Linked DNA regions of Pigmentiphaga sp. H8. The protein of the gene in region 1 interacts with the protein of each later gene in a pairwise test. Links are inferred from orthologs where the notes say so. Each region holds a gene or a part of one and is shown in the gene's direction. Other genes may lie near its edges.

Region 1 (9,711 bases):
CGGCCATGGCGGCCTGGGCACGGTCATGCACCTGGCCAGCGAGCTCTTCAATCAAATCGGGGAAGTGAAGACCGTCTTGGTGCCCTACAAGGGCACGGGTCCGGCCACCACCGATGCGCTGGCCGGGCAGATTCCGGTGGCCATGAGCGACGTGCCCAGCGCCGTGGCGTACATCAAGGAGGGCCGCATGAAGGCCTTCGCCGTGACGACGCGCGAACGGTCGAGTTCGCTGCCCGACGTGCCCACGCTGGACGAGTCGGGCATGAAAGGCTACGAGGCCATGGGCTGGTTCGGGATCGCGGTGCCCGCCGGCACGCCCGAACCCGTCGTCAAGCGCCTGAACGCGGCGATCCGGGCGGCGCTGACCGACCCTGGCGTGATCGAACGTGTGCGCGCGGCCGGCGCCGACCCGGCGCCGACCTCGTCCGAGGAGTTTCGCAAGATCATCGCCACCGATATCTCCAAGTGGGGCGACATCGTGCGCCGGACGGGGCTGAAGCTGGACTGAAGGGAAGGCCCCCCCCCTACGCGCTTCGCGCGCCCCCCGGGGGGCGATGCGGGTGGACCGGCGGAGCCGGATCCACCGCATCCTGGGTCTGGGGCGGTGATGCGCAAAGAGGGGGGAAAACTGAAATAATTGGCGCATGAATATTTCTTTGCGCCAATTACGGGCATTTCTGGGGGTGGCGGCATCGGGCAATTTCACCCGTACCGCCCAGCGTCTGCATCTGAGCCAGGCGGGGCTGAGCGCGACCATTCGCGAACTCGAATCCCAGCTCAATACCCGGTTGTTCGAGCGCACCACCCGCGCGGTGGTGCTGACCGAGGCCGGCCGTGTCTTTCTGCCCGCGGCGGAATTGGTCGAGCGTGAACTCAGCGCCGCGGCGGCCCGTCTGCGCGACATGGGGCGCCAGGAGGGCTCTGCCCTGCGCCTGGCGTTCACGCCCTTGATGGCGGCCAATGTCGTGCCGGAGACCATGCGGCGCTTCCTGGCGGATCATCCGCAGGTCGAGATCGAGATCATTGCCGGCAGTCCGCTCGAAATCCAGCAACTGGTCGAGACGGGCGAGGCCGATGCGGCTTTCGGCGCGTTCTTTTCCAAGGTGTCGGGGCTGGTGCGCAAGGCGCTGGTGTCATCGGGGCTGCTGGCGGTTTATGCGCCGGGGCGCTATGCGCCGACGCCGTCGGCCAAGGGGCGCAAGGACACGACCTGGGAGATCCTGCGCGACCAGCCTTATGTGGCGCTGACGGAGGACAGCCCCCTTCATCAATTGGCGGAAGATGCCTTGTTCAAGCACCAGGTCAACATCGGCCGCCGCATCGCCGTCCAGCACCTGGATACGGCGCTGGGGCTGGCGGAGCAGGGCTTCGGCATCGCGGTCATTCCGGAGTTTTCGCAAATTGCGTGCGCACGCTATGCGGTGGAGCACCGGGTGATCAGCCCGGCGGTGACCTTCGATTTCTGCTACGTGATGCGGGCGGGGGCGCCCCTGCCCGATACGTTGACCGAATTCGCCCAGGTGTTCAAGGACGTGATGGAGACTCGCCCGTAGTCTGCCGGGCGATCAGATAGGTACGGTTTCGACGTCGTAGGTGAAGAGCCACTCGTAGCGTTCCTTCACCCGGTCTTCCTGCCATTCGCGGTTCACGTAGGCAGCCGCGCCCTCGGCGTGGGCCAGTTCGCGATTGTGGAATCGCTTGGCGTTGGCGTTGGCGCCGAGGATGACATTGGCGGTGCGGTCCTTGCGCGCCTGCTCGTAGCGCAGCAGCGCCTGCGTCGGATCGGAGTACTGGCGCAAGGCGCGCGCCAGGATGTAGCCGTCTTCCAGGGCCATGCCCGCGCCTTGGGCGAGGAAAGGCAGCATGGGATGGCAGGCGTCGCCCAGCAGGGTGACCCGGCCTTCGCTCCAGCGCGGCATGGGATCGCGAACCATCAGCGCCCATTTGTAGGGCACGTCGATGGCGCGCACCAGCGTATGTACGTCCTCGTTCCAGCCGCGCAAATCGTTCAGGCACTCTTCGGTGGTGCCGCGCTCGGTCCAGGACTCGACCTGCCAATCGCTGCGCTCCACGGCCGCGACGAAGTTCACCAGCTTGTAGCCGTGCAGTGGATAGTGGATGACGTGGGCGCCGGGGCCCACCCAATTCACGCCCACCGGGCGGCTCAGGCGCTCGGGCAGCTTGTCGGCCTCGATCACGCCGCGCCAGGCGACCAGGCCCGAGAAATCGGGCCGGTCGGCGCCGAATAGCTGGCCGCGTACCAGCGAGTGCACGCCGTCTGCGCCGATCAGCACGTCGCCGTGGAAGATCCGGCCGTCGGCCGTGTGGACGGCCACGCCGTCGCCGTTCTGCTCGAAACGCTCGAACTTGGCGCCCAGCACCAGGGCGTCGGGGTCGGCGCGCTGTACGCCGGCGGCGATGGCCTGGTGCAAGTCGGCGCGGTGCACGGTCAGGTAAGGATAGCCGTAGAGTTCGCGCGATACGTCGCCCAGGTTGAACAGGGTCCAGGTCTGGCCGCTGTTCCACAGCCGCACGATCTTGCCTTCCGGCTCGCAGGCCTGCCCGGCCATGTCGCCTTCCAGGCCCAGCGCATACAGCACGTGCACGGCGTTGGGCCCGAGTTGTATGCCCGCGCCGACTTCTTTCAACTGCGGGGCCTGTTCCAGGATACGGACCTGGAAACCTTGTTGGAGCAGGGCGAGACCGGCGGTCAGTCCGCCCAGGCCGCCGCCGGCGATGATGATGCGCATGAGTCAGTCCAGTGTGGTGTTGGTGCGTTTGATCAGTTCGGCCCAGCGCTTGGTGTCGTTGGCCAGGAAGCTGCGGAATTCGTCCTGCGTGGTCTTGATCACGTCCTGGCCGCCGGCCTTCATCTGGCTCATCAGTTCGGGATCGTCCTGCGCCGCGCGCAGCGCGGCGTTGAGCTTCTGCACGACGGCGGCCGGGGTGCCGGCGGGCGCCACCAGGCCCGTCCAGGAATACGATTCGAAATCGCCGCCGAAGACTTCGCGCACGGTGGGGACCTGCGGCATGTCGGCCGAGCGCGTGGCGCCGCCGGTAGCCAGTACCTTGGCCCGGCCGCTTTCCAGGTAGGGCCGCACGACGGTGATGGTCTCCAGCGTCATGTCGATCTGGCCGCCGATCATGTCCGCCAGCGCCGGCGCGCCGCCCTTGTAGGGAACGTGAAGGATGTTCGCGCCGGACACCTCCTTGAACCATTCGCCGGTCAGGTGGTTGATCGAACCGTTGCCGGCGGAACCGTAGGACACCTTGTTCTTGGCGGCATAGGCGACCAGTTCCTGCAAGGTATTGGCGGGAAACGCGTTACGCACCACGAGCAGGATGGGGCTGCGCGCCACCAGGCCCACGTGCGCGAAGGATTCCATCGGGGAGTAGGCCAGGTTGCGGTACAACCCCGGTGCCACGCCCAGGCTGCTGGTGCTGGCCCACAGCAGGGTATGGCCGTCGGGCTTGGCGCGCGCGACCGAGGTGGAGCCGACCGTGCCGCCCGCGCCCGCGCGATTTTCTATCACCACGGGTTGGCCGAGTTGTTTCGCCAGCGTCTTGCCTACCAGCCGCGCGGTGGTATCGGTGGGGCCTCCGGGCGGGAAAGGCACGACGATGGTGACAGGCCCGGCGGGAAATTCGGCGGCCGCGGCCGATGTGGTGCCGGCCAGGGCCAGTGTTGCCAAGGTGGCGAGGCACGCACGCCGCATCGGCGTTGCACGCAAGACTCGCTTGTTCATCGATGTCCCCTCGTTGTCCGTCATGTTGGGGGGACTATAAGATGAAGCGATGAGCGAGTTGAATCACATAATAATTATAGGATCACAAGGAATTTCGATCAGCGCGATGCCCGCTATGTCGCGCCGATGTGTCGGCTGCGCAAATCGTCGATGACTGTACGCAACAGTCCGCGCAGGGTCTTGAGTTCCTTGGGGCCGAGGCTGGAGAAGGCTTCCTGCTCGAAGCGGTTCAGCTCGCGCGTGCCGGCCTCGACCACCTGCCGTCCGGCCGGGGTGAGCGTGATGCGCAGGATACGGCGATTGCTGGCGTCTTCCTTGCGCTCGAGCAGGCCGCGCTCTTCCAGGGTCGAGAGCAATTGGCCCATCGACTGGGGGGTGACATAGAAGCGCCTGGACAGGTCCGCGGAGGACAGTTTTTCGCGGTGCGCGACCACGGACAGCACGGTGAACTGGATACCCGTCACGCCGTAGGGCTTGAGCAGCGCGTCGCTGAAGTTGCGGAGGGGATGGTGTACCTGGGAGACCAGGTAGGTGGTGCTGGGACCGCTGAAAGGCTCTGCGGGTTGGTCGGTGGACAAGAATGACTCCGGGAGCGAAGGATTCCTGCAGTGTAAGGCAGACTGATTCGGCGCGCACCGCCGCGCCAGGCGGAAGGTGCGCGTGGCGGCGACGCTTACTTGACGTCGACGGCGTCTTTCAAGACCTTGGCGGCGCTGAAAGCGGGTGCCTTGCGGGCAGCGATCTGGATCGCTTCGCCGGTACGGGGGTTGCGGCCCGTCTTGGCGGCTTTTTCTTTCACCGAGAACTTCCCGACGCCCGGCAGCACGACCTCGTCGCCCTTGGCCAGCGTGTCGCGCAGGGCATCGCCCAGTGCGTCGATGAAGGCTTCGGAGACATTCTTCGGTTGTTGGGTGCGCTCGGCGAGAGCGTCGATCAGTTCCTTCTTGGTGCGCATGCGTACTCCTTGAAAAATATCGGCAGACCGGCCGGATGGCCGCCTGCCTATGCACAGAGCCGGCATTCAAGCAATCTTGGAGCAGAAATGCAAGTCCGGCCGCAGATGATGACAGTCGGCGCAGGGCAGGGCGAGAGCGGCCACTGCGCGGCGAGGTCCGGGCACCTTACCCGAAAAATCCTGCGAAGTTGCAACAGGCGTAGGCGTCATGTTGGCCGCGACTTCATCCAAAATCAGGGTGTACACGGCAAGTTCGCCGATTTTTGATGCAAAAAACGGATTTTGAATATTTGATGCGACCGCCCGGCTTGCTTACCATGTGCGCTGGCCACGGCCCGCGAGCCGCGCCATCCCCCGTGTAGGAGTTCCCATGCAAGCTGATCCCGTCGTCGCGAACGCGGCCGCCGCTGTTACATCTCGCCGCAATTGCGCATCCTGGAACGTGGATGCGGTGCTGGCGCTGTTCGAGCTGCCCTTCGCCGATCTGCTCTACCAGGCGCAGCAGGCGCATCGGCGCTTCTTCGATCCCAACGCCATCCAGCTGTCGACCCTGCTGTCGATCAAGACCGGCGGCTGCCCCGAGGATTGCTCGTACTGTCCGCAGTCCTCGCGCTACGACACCGGGGTCGAGACCGAGAAGCTGATGCCGCTGGACGAGGTGCTGGAAGCGGCGCAGGCCGCCAAGGACAACGGCGCGACCCGGTTCTGCATGGGCGCGGCCTGGCGCAGCCCCAAGCCCCACCAGGTCGACGCGGTGGCCGACATGGTCAAGGCGGTCAAGGACCTGGGCCTGGAGACCTGCGTGACGCTCGGCATGCTGCGCGACGGCCAGGCCGAACAACTGCGCGAGGCCGGGCTCGACTACTACAACCACAACCTGGATACCTCGCCCGAGTTCTACGGCCGGGTCATCACCACGCGCACCTACCAGGACCGGCTGGATACGCTGGGCCGGGTGCGCGAGGCCGGCATCAAGGTCTGCTGCGGCGGCATCGTGGGCCTGGGCGAATCGCGCCGCGAGCGGGCCGGGCTCATCGTCCAGCTGGCCAACATGGATCCGTATCCGGAGTCCGTGCCCATCAACAATCTCGTGCGCGTGCAGGGCACGCCGCTGGCCGACAACGCCTCGGTGGATCCGTTCGAGTTCGTGCGCACCATCGCGGTGGCGCGCATCACCATGCCCGAGGCCGTGGTGCGGCTCTCGGCCGGGCGCGAACAGATGGACGAGGCCTTGCAGGCCCTGTGCTTCCTGGCCGGCGCCAATTCCATGTTCTACGGCGACAAGCTGCTGGTGACCGAGAACCCGCAGGCCGAGGCCGACCGCGACCTGCTGCGGCGGCTGGGCATGCGCGTGGACGCGGCCGCGCACTGAGGCCGCCCATGCCCGTCCTGCCCCTGGCCCCCGGCGTCGCCATCGATGAAGACGAGATCGTCTTCACGATGATCCGCGCGCAGGGGGCGGGCGGCCAGAACGTCAACAAGGTGTCGAGCGCGGTCCACCTGCGCTTCGACCTGGCCGCCTCGTCGCTGCCGCCGGCGTGGAAAGAAGCGCTGATGCAGAAGGCGGACCGGCGCATCTCCAGCGCCGGCGTGGTGGTGATCAAGGCGCAGGCCTATCGCAGCCAGGAAAAGAACCGGGCCGACGCGCTGGAACGCCTGACGGCCCTGCTGGCCTCGGTGGCGGAACCGCCCAAGCCGCGCAAGGCCACGCGGCCCACCAAGGGATCGCAGCAGCGCCGCCTGCAGCGCAAGGTGCGGCACGGCGAGGTCAAGCGGATGCGCGGCCGCGTGAGCGAGGACTGAGATCCGCGCGGCGCCCTACAGTCCCAGTTTCTTCCAGCCTTCGTGGCCCAGTTCGCGCAGCGTCTCGATGTTGCGTTCGTAGATGCTCTCGGCTTCCGGGAACGCCTCCATGGCCTTGTCCACGCTGGCCTCGCGCAGCAGGTGCAGGGTGGGGTAGGGCGAGCGGTTGCTGTAGTTCTCGATGTCGTCGGCGCCGGTGCCCGCGAACTGGTAGTCGGGGTGGAAGCTGGCGACCTGGATCTCGCCTTCCAGGCCCAGCGCTTCCACGGCGGCGTCGGCCTCGTCCAGGAACTCGTTGTAGTCGTAGAAATCGGCCAGCGCCCAGGGGTGGATCAGCAGCACGGTGTCGACCTGTTCCGGGTCGCTCTGCGCCAGCGTGCGCAGGCATGCGCCCAGTTCTTCGAGCAGCGCGTCGGGGTCGCGCGCGTCGCTGACCACGTACTGGATCTGGCCCTTCGTGTGGACGGCCTTGGCGAAGGGACAGAGGTTCAGGCCGATGACGGCCTTCTCCAGCCACGCGCGGGTGGCGTCGACGATGGCCGGATGGGAGAGGGAATCGGGAGGGGAAGTGAACATGATGCGTGGGGCTCAGCTGATGCGGACCTCGGGCGAGGCGACCGCCTGTTGTTCGGGTTCGATGTGGATGACGATGGAGCTGCCTTCGATGTAGCCATGGATGGCGGCTTCCAGCCGGTCGCAGATCGCGTGGGCGGCGCCTACCGGCATCGCGCCGGGCACGACCAGATTGAATTCGATGAAGACGCGGGGGCCCGAGCGGCGCGAGCGCAGGGTATGGGCTTGCAGCGCCCCGGTGCCGTGTTCGTGGATGATCCGCCGCACGCCGTCGACGATTTCGCGGGGCAGGGCCTCGTCCATCAGGCCGCCCACCGAGTCGCGCATCAATTGCCACCCGGACCACAGGATGTGCAGCGCCACCAGGCCGGCGATGATGGAGTCCAGGCGGGTCCAGCCGGTCAGCGCCACCAGCGCCACGCCGATCACCACGCCTATCGACGAGACCACGTCGGTCCACAGGTGGCGGCCGTCGGCGACCAGCGCCGGCGAGTGCCAGCGGCGCCCGTAGCGCATCAGCAAGGCTCCCCAGACGCCGTTGATCAGCGTGGCGCCCAGGTTGATCGCCATGCCCAGCACCGGCGCGTCCAGCGGTCGCGGGTTCAGGAAGCCCTGGTAGGCTTCGCGCAGGATGGCCAGCGCGGCGAACACGATCAGCGTGCTTTCCAGGACCGCGGACAGGTACTCGGCCTTGTTGTGGCCGTAGGGGTGGTTGGAGTCGGCGGGAATGGCGCTGACCGACAGGGCCACCACGGTGATGACGGCCGTGGCCACGTTGATGATGCTTTCCAGCGCGTCGGAATACAGCGCGATGCTGCCGGTCAGCCGGTAGGCGAGGTATTTCAGGCCAAGGACGGCGATCCCGACGACGATGGTGGCCACGCCGAATCTCGTGGCGCGTGTCATGGGGACTCCGTGTTCCCGTGGCGCAGGAAGGGCAGGACGGGAAGGGGCATGGGCTCGGGCAGGCGTGCGGATCCCGGCATTCTAGCCGGGTCCGCGCGGTTTGCGTGCCCTAGCGGCCGCCCAGGCCGGGCAAGAGGCCGCGCAGGTCGGGTATCTGGAACGAGCCGCCGGGCAATTCGAAGCGCGAGGCCTGGGGCGCGCGGTCGTCCAGGGTCTCCACCCTGAAGCGGTCGCCGAAGCGCAGGAGGCCGAGCCGGTCCGCCTGCAGGCGCCGCGCCAGATCGTCGGCGCCGGGGGGAAGCAGGGTGCCCGACAGCGAGGCCAGGCTGCGGCCCAGTTTCAGCGCCGCGGTGGTCAGTTCGCTGGCCGCGGGGGCCGAGGTCAGGACCAGCTCCTCGGTGCGCCGCTGCCGGCGGCCGTCTTCATAGGTCAGCACGTAGACGGTGCCGCCCAATCCGGCCACGGTCTCGCTGCGCGTGGTCGGCTGCAGGGACACGATGGCGCTGACCTGCTCGAGGGCGGCCGTGGGGCTGGGCATCAGGCCGCCCGCCATGCGCATCAGGTCGGCCGCTTCCATGACCACCTGCTGTCCGTTGACGCGGCTGACGGCGTAGATCTTGTCGCCGCGGGCCAGCAGGTAGTTGTTGGGGCTCTGCGGCGAGGCGGCCCTGAGGTTGTTGCCGGCGTATTCGACCGAGGCGGAAAAAGGCTGCCCCCGGTCGTCCAGTCCGGCCAGCCGGGCGGTGCCGGCGGCGTGGGCGAGCAGGGGAAGGGACAGGGACAACAGCGCCGTGGCGGCAATACGTAACATCATGGTCCAGGCTCCATGCGCAGCGGCCGTGCGCGGTGCAAACCGCTTGGACCGCCGATGCCCGATGACGTTGCGTAAAAATTGTTGCCCTAGTCCAGCGGGATGGGGCCTTCGGTGACGGGATGGAACTCGCCGGTGGCCGGGTCGCGCACCATGAGCACGCCGGTGGCGACGCCGAAGTAGGCCCCATGCAACTGCAACTGGCCACGTTCGGCCAGGATGCGCACGCACGGGAAGGTCATCAGGTTGTTCAGGCTGTGTTCGACCGTGGCCAGTTCCAGCTGCCGGATGTACATGCCGGGGTTTTCGCCGGGCGGGACGGTGCGTTCGACCACCGGGGCGATCTGCTGCATCCATTTGCCGATGAAGTCCCCGGGCGAAAGCGGGTCGGCGCTGTTGGCGAAGGCCGAGACGCCCCCGCACAACGCGTGGCCGAGCACGACGATGTGCTTGACGCGCAGCGACTGCACCGCGAACTCCAGCGCCGCGCTGGTGCCGTGATAGTGCTGGGTGATGCCTTCGTAGGGGGGGACGAGGTTGGCGACGTTGCGGACCACGAAGATCTCGCCGGCGCCGGCGTCGAAGATGACTTCCGGGGCCACGCGGGAATCGCAACAGCCTATGACCATGATTTCGGGCTTCTGGCCCTTTTCGGCAAGCGTCTTGTAGCGGGTGCGCTCGTCGTTGAAACGGCCGCCCAGGAAAGAGCGGTAGCCGTCTGTGAGTCGTGCTGGGAACATGCTTCACCTGTTGCTGGCCCGCCCTGGACGGGCGGGAAGCATCATGATACCAGCCGAAGCCTTTGGGGAGATGCTGGGGGATGCCCGGGGGGCCGGTCAGCGCGCCGCGTCCTGCGCGGCGCGCAGGCTGACCAGGGCCTGGGACAGGAGGTGCAGGGGGTCCTCGGAGGCCACGAC
Region 2 (9,609 bases), 710 kb from region 1 along the record:
TGCAGGGAGCCGCTGGCCGGGTCGTCCAGCGTCAGCGTGAAGGTCGTGCCTTTGCCCTGGCCGTCGCTGCGCACGCTCAGGGTGCCGCCGTGGCGCTGCGCCAGCGAGCTGGCGATGGCCAGCCCCAGCCCCAGGCCGCCGCGCGACTGGGCGGCGTCTTCCTCGCCCTGGTCGAAGGCATCGAAGATGCGCTTGAGGGCCTGCGGGGGGATGCCTATGCCCGTGTCCGAGACGTCCACCGCGATCCTGCCCGGCACCGGCTGGTACATGGTGACGCGTATCTCGCCGCCGCGCGGCGTGAATTTGATGGCGTTCTTCAGCAGGTTCCAGACGATCTGCTGCAGGCGGGCCGGGTCGGCCTGCACGATGACCGGGTAGGGCAGGGGCGTGTAATGCAGCTCGATGTGGCGAGCGGCGGCTTCCTCGCGGAAGATCTCGGCGATCCCGTTCAGGATGCCAACGAGATCGGTGGGTTCCAGGCGCAGGCTCAGCTTGTCGTTGACGATCTTGGAGATGTCCAGCAGGTCGTCGATCAGGCGAGCCTCGACCTCGACGTTGCGCTTGATCAGTTCGACGCTGCGGCGGCATTCGGGGGCCAGGTCCTGGCGCAGGTCCAGCGCCTGCGCCGCCGCGTAGATGGGCCCCAGCGGCGTGCGCAGTTCGTGCGAGAGCACGGCCAGGAACCGGTCCTTGGCGCGGTTGGCGGCCTCGGCCTGTTCCTTGGCCATCTGCAGCAGGTCGGCCGCGACCCGGCTGTCGGTCATGTCGCGCACGATGCGGGAGAAGCCGTGCACGGCGCCGCCGTTGCCGAAGATGGCGGTGGTCACCACCGAGGCGTAGAAGGTGGCGCCGTTCTTGCGCATCAGCCAGCGCTCCTCGGCCAGGCTGTTGCCGGTGCCGATGTCGGCGAGCTGCTGGCGCAGCGAGCCGGGCTCGGGCTGGCCCGGCTCGGGCGGAAGGTTGAACATGTCGCCGGGCCGTCCGATCACCTCTTCGGCCGGATAGCCGAACAGCCATTCCGAGGCGCGATTCCAGCTTTCTATCGTGCCGTCCAGCGACAGCGTGGCCACCGAGTAATCGCGCAGCGCGTCGATCAACTGCCCGAAATAGGTTTCGCTCTCGCGCAGCCGGCGCTCGGCATCGTGCCGCGACCGCCGTTCGCGGGCTTCGTCCAGGGCCCGCCTCACGACGATGGGCAGGCGCTCCAGGCGCTGCTTGAGCACGTAGTCGGTCGCGCCTTCCTTCAGCATGTCGACCGCGTGTTCCTCGCCCAGCACGCCGGAGACGAAGATGAAGGGCAGCGCGCTGGGGTGGCTGCGCACGATCCGCAGCGCCTCGCTGCCCGGAAAGCCCGGCATGTGGAAGTCGGACAGCACGAGGTCGAAGTTCCCGCCGTCCAGGGCGCGGATGAAGTCGGCCTCGTTGTTGACGATCACGCTCTCCACGCTGAGTCCCGCGATCGACAGGCGTTCCAGGGTCAGTTCCGCATCGTGGGGATCGTCCTCGGCAAGCAGGACGCGCATGGCGGGCGGGTTCACGTGGGCAGGCTCCGGGAGTCGCGGTTGCCGCGGCCGGCGGCGCGGCGCAGAGAGCCGGGAGGCGGCTCGTTCAACACCGCCCAGAATACGCCCAGTTCTCCGATCGCGCGTACGAAATCCGGGAAATTCACCGGCTTGACCACGTAGGCGTTGACGCCCAGGTCGTAGGCGCGCACCAGGTCGCTTTCCTCGCTGGACGAGGTCAGCATGACCACGGGCACGTTCTGTAGCCCACGGTCCTCGCGTATGAGCTGGAGCAGTTCCAGTCCGTCCATCTTGGGCAGCTTCAGGTCCAGCAGGATGACCGCGGGGTTGCCGGCCGGCCGGTCCTGATGATGCCCGCGCCGGAACAGGTAGTCGGCGGCTTCCTCGCCGTCGCGCGCGACCACCACGTCGTTGGCGAGCTGGCTTCTTTCGAGCGCGATCAGGGTCAGTTCAAGGTCCTGGGGACTGTCTTCGACCAGCAGAATGGGCTTGAGCATGACGGGGGTCTCACTCCTTCAGGTCGGCCGCGGTCGCGGCGGGGGGCGGGGCGTCGGGCAGGAACACGTAGAAGGTCGCCCCCTGGCCAGGGCTTCCTTCGGCCCATACGCGGCCGCCGTGGCGTTCGACGATGCGGCGGACATTGGCCAGGCCGATGCCCGTGCCCTCGAATTCTTCCATGCGGTGCAGACGCTGGAATACGCCGAACAGTTTGCCAACGTATTTCATGTCGAAGCCCACGCCGTTGTCGCGCACATGGATGACGTGGCCGCCGTGGCGCGGTTCGGCGGCGATCTCGATCACCGCGGGGTCGCGGCCGCGCGTGTACTTGATGGCGTTGGACAACAGATTGCGCAGCGCCAGGTGCATGTAGGCGGCGTCGGCGTGGACGGACGGCAGGTCGCCCATGATCCATTCCACCGGGCGGCCGTCGAGGTCGGGGGCGAGTTCGCGACGTATCTGCTCGAGCGCCTGCGCCAGGTCCACTTGCGAGGGCCGCAGGGCCGAGCGGCCCATCTGCGAGAAGGTCAGCAGCGCATCGACCAGCCTGCCGGCGAAGCGGGCCGAGTCGCCGATATTGTCGAGGTAGCGCGCGCCGCGGTCCGACAGATGGGCGCCTTCGTATTCGCGCAGCAGGTCGGCGTAGCCCGCGATATGGCGCAGCGGCGCGCGCAGGTCGTGCGAGACGCTGTACGAGAAGGCTTCGAGTTCCTGGTTGATGCGGCCCAGTTCGTCGGCCAGGCCGGCCAGTTCCTCGGCCTTGCGCAGCACCACGCCGGTAATGGCGGTACGCAGCTCCGCCGCGCTTTCCAGCTCGCAGGGTTCCCACGGGTGGGCGCGGCCGCGCGTCCACTCCGGCCTGAACCAGAGCACGTAGTTGGCATGCAACTCCGATATCGGCAGGGCCAGCACACCGCAGGCCACGCGGCGCAGCGCGGCGAATTCGGGCGCCGCCTCGGGCAGGCTGGCTGTGTGGAAGAGCCCGGTGCCATCCGTGCTCGCAAGGCGGGCCGCCAGCGCCTGCACGGCCCGATGGCTGGGCGCCTGGCCGAAGGTCAGGCATTCGTCGCCATGCACGATGGCCGCGCCGGACGCATCCGCGAACGCCAGCAGTTGGGCCGGCATGCTGGCCAGCCCGGCGGGGACGCTGTCATGCCGGGACATCGCGGCCAGCAGCACACCCATCAGGCGTTGCAGTTCGTGCCGCCGCTCCGCTTCGGCCTGGGCCTGGCGGGCATCGATCTGCAGCGCGACGACCTGCACGAGCAGGTCGCATTGGGCACGGACGGCCGGCGGCATGGCCCGGGGCTGGGCGTGATGGCAAGCGATCATGCCCCACAGCCGGCCCTGCGACATCAGCGGCAGCGACATGGCCGCGCGGGCGCCCACGTTCTCCAGGCAGTGCAGCAGCGCGGGCGGCGCCGCGCGCAGGCCGGCCAGGCTCAGGTCCGTGCAGGCGCCCGTATCGGGGTTGCGGGAAGGTTCCAGCGGCGAGGGTTCGCTGCCGGTGTCGGGGATGTAGCTCAAGCGTTGGGCACGGTCGTCGCGGCGCGCCTCGAGCGACGGGTCGTCGGCCGGAAAACGCCGGCCCAGCAGCGAGGCATAGCCGCGGCCGCGCCGTTCGGCGTTGATGCGGCCATGGCCGTCGAGGTCGAGTTCATAGGCGATCACGCGTCCGAAACCCGTCATCTTGCGAATGCGTTCGACCGCCAGGGCGCACAGTTCATCGGCGGTCTGGCAGCGATGGGCGCGATCGACGAAGTCGCCCAGGTCGGACGGCCGGACCGTCGGCGCCACGGGTTCGAACTCGGCCACGATGGATCCGCCGTACCGGTGGACCACCAGGTCGAAGCGGCCGGCCACGGCGACGAAGGCCACCGTGTCCAGGTGCTGGGGCGTGCGTTCGGCCTGGGTCGCGGCGCGCAGCCGCTCGTGGAAGCGGCTGTCGGCGGGCCGCACCAGGTACGACAGCCGCTGGCCCAGCAGCACGGCCGGCGGCGCGTTCAGGTGCTGTCGCACGGAGGCGCTGGCCTGCAGGATCGTGCCGCGGGCACGGTCGAGCACGAGCAGGAAGCCGTGGGGCTGGATGCCGGACGGCGGGCGGGTGGACCCGCTCGCACGCGCGGCCGGAATGTCCTTGCCGGACGCGGGACTCGGGAGGTGCACCTGGTTCGGGATCGAAGAGGGCGAACCCCGATAGTATGCCCGCCCCGGCGCGTGTCCCGCGCGCCGGCCGGATTATGTAGCGATACTTACAGCGCGTCTCAATTCGGAGACGGGTCCGGCCTCAGGTGCCCTGGTTGCCCCGGTGGGCCCACGCCGTGGTGCGTTTTTCCACCAGCGCGAACAGCTCGTACATGGCCATGGCCATCACGCCTATCACCATCAGGCCCGAGAAGGCCAGCGGCATCTTCATGGCCGAGCCGGCCGACACCAGCAGGTAGCCGATGCCCTCGTTCGAGGCCGCCATCTCGGACACGGTCGAGCCGACGAAGGCCAGCGTGATCGCCACTTTCAGCGAGGCATAGAAATACGGCAGCGACCGGGGCAGCCCGACCTTGAGCAGCACGTCCATGCGCTTGGCGCCCAGCACACGCAGCACGTCCTCGAGTTCGGGCTCGAGCGTGGCGAGCCCGGTGGCGATGTTGACCATGATGGGAAAGAACGAGATCAGGAAGGCGGTCAGCACGGCGGGGCCGATGCCGATGCCGAACCACACCACCAGCACCGGCACGAAGGCCGCCTTGGGCAGGGCGTTGAACGCGGTCATCAAGGGGTACACGGCCGTGTAGGCCAGGCGCGAGCTGCCGATGACGAAGCCCAGCACCACGCCCACCACGATGGAGATGCCGAAGCCGGCCATCGTGACCCAGAAGGTGCGCCAGGCATGCATGGCGATGACCGGCGCGTAGTCGATGGTGGCCTGCAGGATCTGCGAGGGGCTGGGGAAGATGAACTCGGACACTTCGAAAACCCGGCAGATGATCTCCCACAGGATGATGACGGCGGCCAGCAGCGTGATCGGGGCGAGACGTTGGGCGAGGGTGTTGTTCATCGGGCGAGTCGGCGTGGGGAGGCGGGAAAGCGCGCGGGGCGCCGGTCAATGTCCGATCTGGGTGCGCAGTTCCAGCACCAGGGCGTTGAAGTCGTCGGAATAGGTGGTCTCGAGTTGCCGGGGCCGTGGCAGTTCGATATCCCGGCGGGACAGGATGCGGCCGGGGCGCTTGCTCATCACGTACACGGTATCGGCCAGGAACACGGCCTCGCGCAGGTCGTGGGTGACCAGCACCACGTTGAAGCGGCGCTCGCTCCAGAGGTCGCGCAGGACGCACCACAGTTCCTCGCGCGTGAACGCGTCCAGCGCGCCGAAAGGCTCGTCCAGCATCAGCATTTCGGGTTCGTGGATGAGCGCCCGGCACAGCGATGCGCGCTGCTGCATGCCGCCCGACAGCTCCCACGGGAACTTGTGCTCGTAGCCGCCCAGCCCGACGGTGGCCAGCAGCGCCCGCGCGCGGTCGGTGTATTCGGCGCGCCGGGCCCGGAAGCTGGAGCGGTAGGGCTCGACGATCTCCAGCGGCAGCAGGACGTTGTCGAGCGTGGTGCGCCAAGGCAGCAGGTTGGGAGCCTGGAAGGCCATGCCGACGATCTTCAGGGGGCCGGTGACCCGGTTGCCGCCCACGGTCACGGTGCCGCGGGTGGGCGACTTCAGGCCGGTCGTCAGCTTCATGAAGGTGGACTTGCCGCAGCCCGAGGGGCCGACGATGGCAACGAACTCGCCCTTGTCTATCGAGAGGCTGATGTCCTCGACCGCGTAGTCGCCCGCCCGCTCCAGGGCAGCGTTGTAGGCCAGCGAGACCCGCTGGAAATCGACGAAGGCCGCCATGTCACTTGCCGCGCAGCACGGAAGCCGTCAGGGATTTTTCCGGCAGGAACGAACGGTCGAACGCCATCTCGGGCTTGACCGAGGTCTTGGTGCCGTAGGTGCGGGTGACCTGGGCCGCCATCAGCGCCATGCGGGCGGGTTCGATGTCGCCGAAGCCGTCGGCGCGCGCATCGGGCGTGTCGATGGCGGTCTGGATCGCCAGCCGCAGGCGCTTGAGTTCCAGCGGCGCGTCGATGATGCCGTCCCGTTCCTTGACGGTGGCGATCGAGGCGGCCGGATCGGCCAGCACATCGCGCGTGGCCTTGGCCACCGCGCGTAGGAAGCCCTTGACCGCCTCGGGATGATTCCTGGCGAAATTGCGGTCGGCGATGATGGCGTTGCCGTACAGCTTCACGCCGTATTCGGGATAGGACATGATGGCGATGTCCTGGTCCTTGACGCCGCGCGCGTTCAGGTTCAAGAGCGAGGTGAAGTAGAAGCCGGTGATCGCGTCGACGTCGCCGCGCGCGAGCATGGTCTCGCGCAGCGCCGGATCCATGCTGACCCAGGTGACCTTGGCGTCGTCGATCTTGTTGGCCTGGGCGAAGATCGGGAAGGACCGGCGGCCGCCGTCGAACGAGGGCGAGCCCAGCTTCCTGCCTTCGAGGTCCCTGGGGGTCTTGATGCCGCTTTTCTTGAGCGAGAACACCGCCGCCGGCGTGTTGTTGTAGATCATCATGACGCCGGTGGGCTGGTTGGGCGCGCCGGGGTTGTTGCCCTGGAATTCCATCAGCGCCGCCAGGTCGGCGAAACCCATTTCGTACGAACCCGAGGCCACCCGGTTCACCGCCGCGCCCGAGCCGCTGCCGGCGTCGATGGTCACGTCCAGCTTTTCCTGCTTGAAATAGCCCTTCTTGGCCGCCACCAGGAAAATCGCGCTCGGCCCTTCGAAGCGCCAGTCGAGCTGGAAGCGTATCTTGGTATCCTGGGCGTGGGCGGCGGGAGCGGCCCAGACCGTGGCCAGCGACAGCGCCAGGCCGGCGAGCACGGCACGGCGATCCGGGGTGCGAGGTGTCGTCTTCATGCTGGGGTTTCCTCGGGTGAGTGGGGACGGTTGTGCCGTCCCGGGTTTTGTGGGGAGAATACATCCCGGTTTCGCACCCCAACAATGCGAGGTAAACCCGCATTGGTGCGGCGTTTCCCCGGTTGGGGGCGTACCGGTTTCCACCCGTATCAAAAGCAGGATCCATGCCCGTTTTCTTGCACCGCGAAGGTTCCCCATGTGCCAATTGCTAGGCATGAACGGCAACACGCCGACCGACATCGTCTTCAGCTTCACCGGCTTCGCCACCCGCGCGGGGCGTACCGGCGAGCACGTCGACGGCTGGGGCATCGCCTTCTTCGAGGGAGCGGGGGTGCGCCACTTCGTGGACCACGAGCCGGCGCTGCTGTCGCCGGTGGCGGACCTGATCCGGCACTATCCGATCAAGTCGCGCAACGTGATCGCGCACATCCGCAAGGCGACGGTGGGGCGCGTGGCGCTGGAGAACTGCCATCCGTTCGTGCGCGAACTGTGGGGGCGCTACTGGGTGTTCGCGCACAACGGCGACCTGGTGAACTATCTCCCGGCGCTGGACGGCCCCTACCGGCCGGTGGGCGACACCGACAGCGAACGGGCCTTCTGCTGGATGCTGCAATGCCTGCGGGCGCGCTTCGCCTGTCATCCGGGCATCGAGGCCCTGGCCGACGCCCTGGGCGAACTGAGCGCGGGAATCGCCGCGCACGGCACCTTCAATTTCATGCTGTCGGACGGCGAGGCCCTGTACGTCCATTGCTCCACGCGCCTGCACTACCTGGTGCGCCAGCACCCCTTCGCCACCGCCAGCCTGTCGGACGAGGAGGTCAGCGTGGACTTCGCCCAGGTCACCACGCCCGACGACCGCATCGCGGTCATCGTGACCGAGCCCCTGACCACCAACGAGGTCTGGCGCCGCTTCGAGCCCGGCGAACTGATGGTGTTCGTCGACGGCGCGCCGGTGCTGGCGCGCCTGGTCAGCGGCTGAGGGCGGCGCGGCGGCCCGCTACGAGGCGGCCGCCATCTGTTCCAGGAAGTCCAGCATCAGTTCGCCGGCCAGCTGGGCGTCGTCGGCCGTCATGGTCTCGAGCGGGTTGTGGCTGATGCCGCCGTTGCCGCAGCGGGTGAACAGCATGGTGATGGACGTGGCCTCGGCCAGCTTCATGGCGTCGTGGCCGGCGCCCGACGGTAGTTCGAAGACGGGCAGGCCGCGGTCGGCAATGGCGCGGGACCACATGGCCATCTGTTCGTGGGCGCAGGGCGCGGCGGCGGCGCGCATCAGTTCCTCGGTCGCGACCGAGATGCCGCGCCGCGAGCAGATGGCCGAGACCTCCCGCTCGATGTCGGCCAGGGCCGCGTCGCGCACGGCATTGTCGGCGGCGCGCAGGTCCAGCGACAGGGTGCAGGCGCCGGGGATGACGTTCACCGATCCGTGCGGCACGTTCAGCATCCCCACCGTGCCGACCAGCGACGGCGCCTGGGCGCAGCGCCGTTCCACCGCCAGCACGATCTCGGCGGCGGCACAGGCGGCGTCGCGGCGCATGTCCATGGGGGTGGTGCCGGCATGGCTGGCCACGCCGGCCAGGGTCATGAGGCGGCGCACGCTGCCGGCGATGGAGGTGACCACGCCCACGGGCAGGTTGCGTTCCAGCAGCACCGGGCCCTGCTCGATGTGGATCTCGAAGTAGTGCCGCAGGCGCGCCGCCTCGGCCGCCGCCTTGCCCAGCTGTTCCGGGTCGAGCCCCGCGAGCTGCATGGCCTCGCGCATGCTGACGTCGGACGCGTCCAGGGCGTCCAGCACGCCGGGATCGAAGCGGCCGATGTAGGCCGACGAGCCCAGGAAGGTGCTGCCGTAGCGCACGCCTTCCTCTTCGGCGAAGGCCACCACGTCCAGGTCGAAAGGCAGGCGGCGGTTGCGTCGCTTCAGGTCGGCCACCACGGCGATAGGCAGCAGGACCCCCAGGCGGCCGTCGTACTTGCCGCCGTTGCGGACCGTGTCGTAGTGGCTGCCGGTGGCCACCAGCGGCGGCTCGGCCACCGTGGGGGCGGCCCGGTAGCGGCCCACGACGTTGCCGGCCGCGTCCTGGTAGACCGAGTCGAAGCCGGCCTCCAGCATCCAGGCCTGGATGCGGGCCGCCACCGCGCGGTGGGCCGCGGACAGGTAGGTGCAGGTCAGGTGGTCGGGCGAGTCGGAATAGCTGGCCAGCGTCTCGGCCCAGCCCATGACGGTGTCGCCGTAGGGGCGCGTCAGCGACAGCCGGTCCGCCAGCCGGATCTCGGCGATCCGGTCGATCTGTCGCAAGGCCTCGGCGAACTCCTGGTCGGGCGCGTGGCGCAGCCGGCGTTCCAGGGCGGCGATGATGTCGTAGCGGCTCAGGCCGGCGCCCGTGGGGCCGCGCACCGCGATGATGAAGGGAAATCCGAAGCGGCTGTTGTAGGCCGCGTTCAGTTGTTGCAGCAGCTCGAATTCCTCGGGCGAGCACTGGGTGAGTCCGGCGCGCGCCTGTTCGCCGGCCGAGTCCTCGGTCAGCTGGCCCGCCACGGCGGCGCGGCCCGCCAGCTCCGGGTGGGCGCGGATCAGCGCCAGCTGTTCGTCCCGGCTGGCCTGCCGCACGGTTTGCGACAGCGCGTACTTGAGGGCGGCGGCCGAG

The links.
Region 2: the proteins of bioB (region 1) and EGT29_RS15660 interact in binary tests that used the Escherichia coli proteins (3 or more experiments, as listed by UniProt). The link is inferred for Pigmentiphaga sp. H8 from one-to-one orthologs.

The regions. Positions count from the first base shown.
Region 1 is NZ_CP033966.1:2,596,636-2,606,346, forward strand. The notes cover bases 4,247-7,072. They hold bioB (biotin synthase BioB), read left to right. Parts: upstream 4,247-5,071; coding sequence 5,072-6,073; downstream 6,074-7,072. Other genes in these bases: EGT29_RS12395 (MarR family winged helix-turn-helix transcriptional regulator), read right to left, coding at 4,247-4,324; EGT29_RS12400 (HU family DNA-binding protein), read right to left, coding at 4,420-4,701; arfB (alternative ribosome rescue aminoacyl-tRNA hydrolase ArfB), read left to right, coding at 6,082-6,504; EGT29_RS12415 (DUF1415 domain-containing protein), read right to left, coding at 6,520-7,072. Outside these bases: EGT29_RS12375 (tripartite tricarboxylate transporter substrate binding protein), read left to right, coding at 1-508; EGT29_RS12380 (LysR family transcriptional regulator), read left to right, coding at 645-1,553; EGT29_RS12385 (FAD-dependent monooxygenase), read right to left, coding at 1,566-2,750; EGT29_RS12390 (tripartite tricarboxylate transporter substrate binding protein), read right to left, coding at 2,754-3,746; more of EGT29_RS12395, read right to left, coding at 3,860-4,246; more of EGT29_RS12415, read right to left, coding at 7,073-7,080; EGT29_RS12420 (cation diffusion facilitator family transporter), read right to left, coding at 7,093-7,983; EGT29_RS12425 (hypothetical protein), read right to left, coding at 8,093-8,797; EGT29_RS12430 (carbonic anhydrase), read right to left, coding at 8,884-9,534; EGT29_RS12435 (hypothetical protein), read right to left, coding at 9,631-9,711. UniProt on the Escherichia coli protein: Catalyzes the conversion of dethiobiotin (DTB) to biotin by the insertion of a sulfur atom into dethiobiotin via a radical-based mechanism.
Region 2 is NZ_CP033966.1:3,310,139-3,319,747, reverse strand. The notes cover bases 6,331-9,054. They hold EGT29_RS15660 (class II glutamine amidotransferase), read left to right. Parts: upstream 6,331-7,163; coding sequence 7,164-7,946; downstream 7,947-9,054. Other genes in these bases: uraD (2-oxo-4-hydroxy-4-carboxy-5-ureidoimidazoline decarboxylase), read right to left, coding at 7,965-9,054; EGT29_RS15665 (ABC transporter substrate-binding protein), read right to left, coding at 6,331-6,967. Outside these bases: EGT29_RS15690 (response regulator), read right to left, coding at 1-1,538; EGT29_RS15685 (response regulator), read right to left, coding at 1,535-2,020; EGT29_RS15680 (ATP-binding protein), read right to left, coding at 2,031-4,187; EGT29_RS15675 (ABC transporter permease), read right to left, coding at 4,309-5,076; EGT29_RS15670 (ABC transporter ATP-binding protein), read right to left, coding at 5,122-5,904; more of EGT29_RS15665, read right to left, coding at 5,906-6,330; more of uraD, read right to left, coding at 9,055-9,609.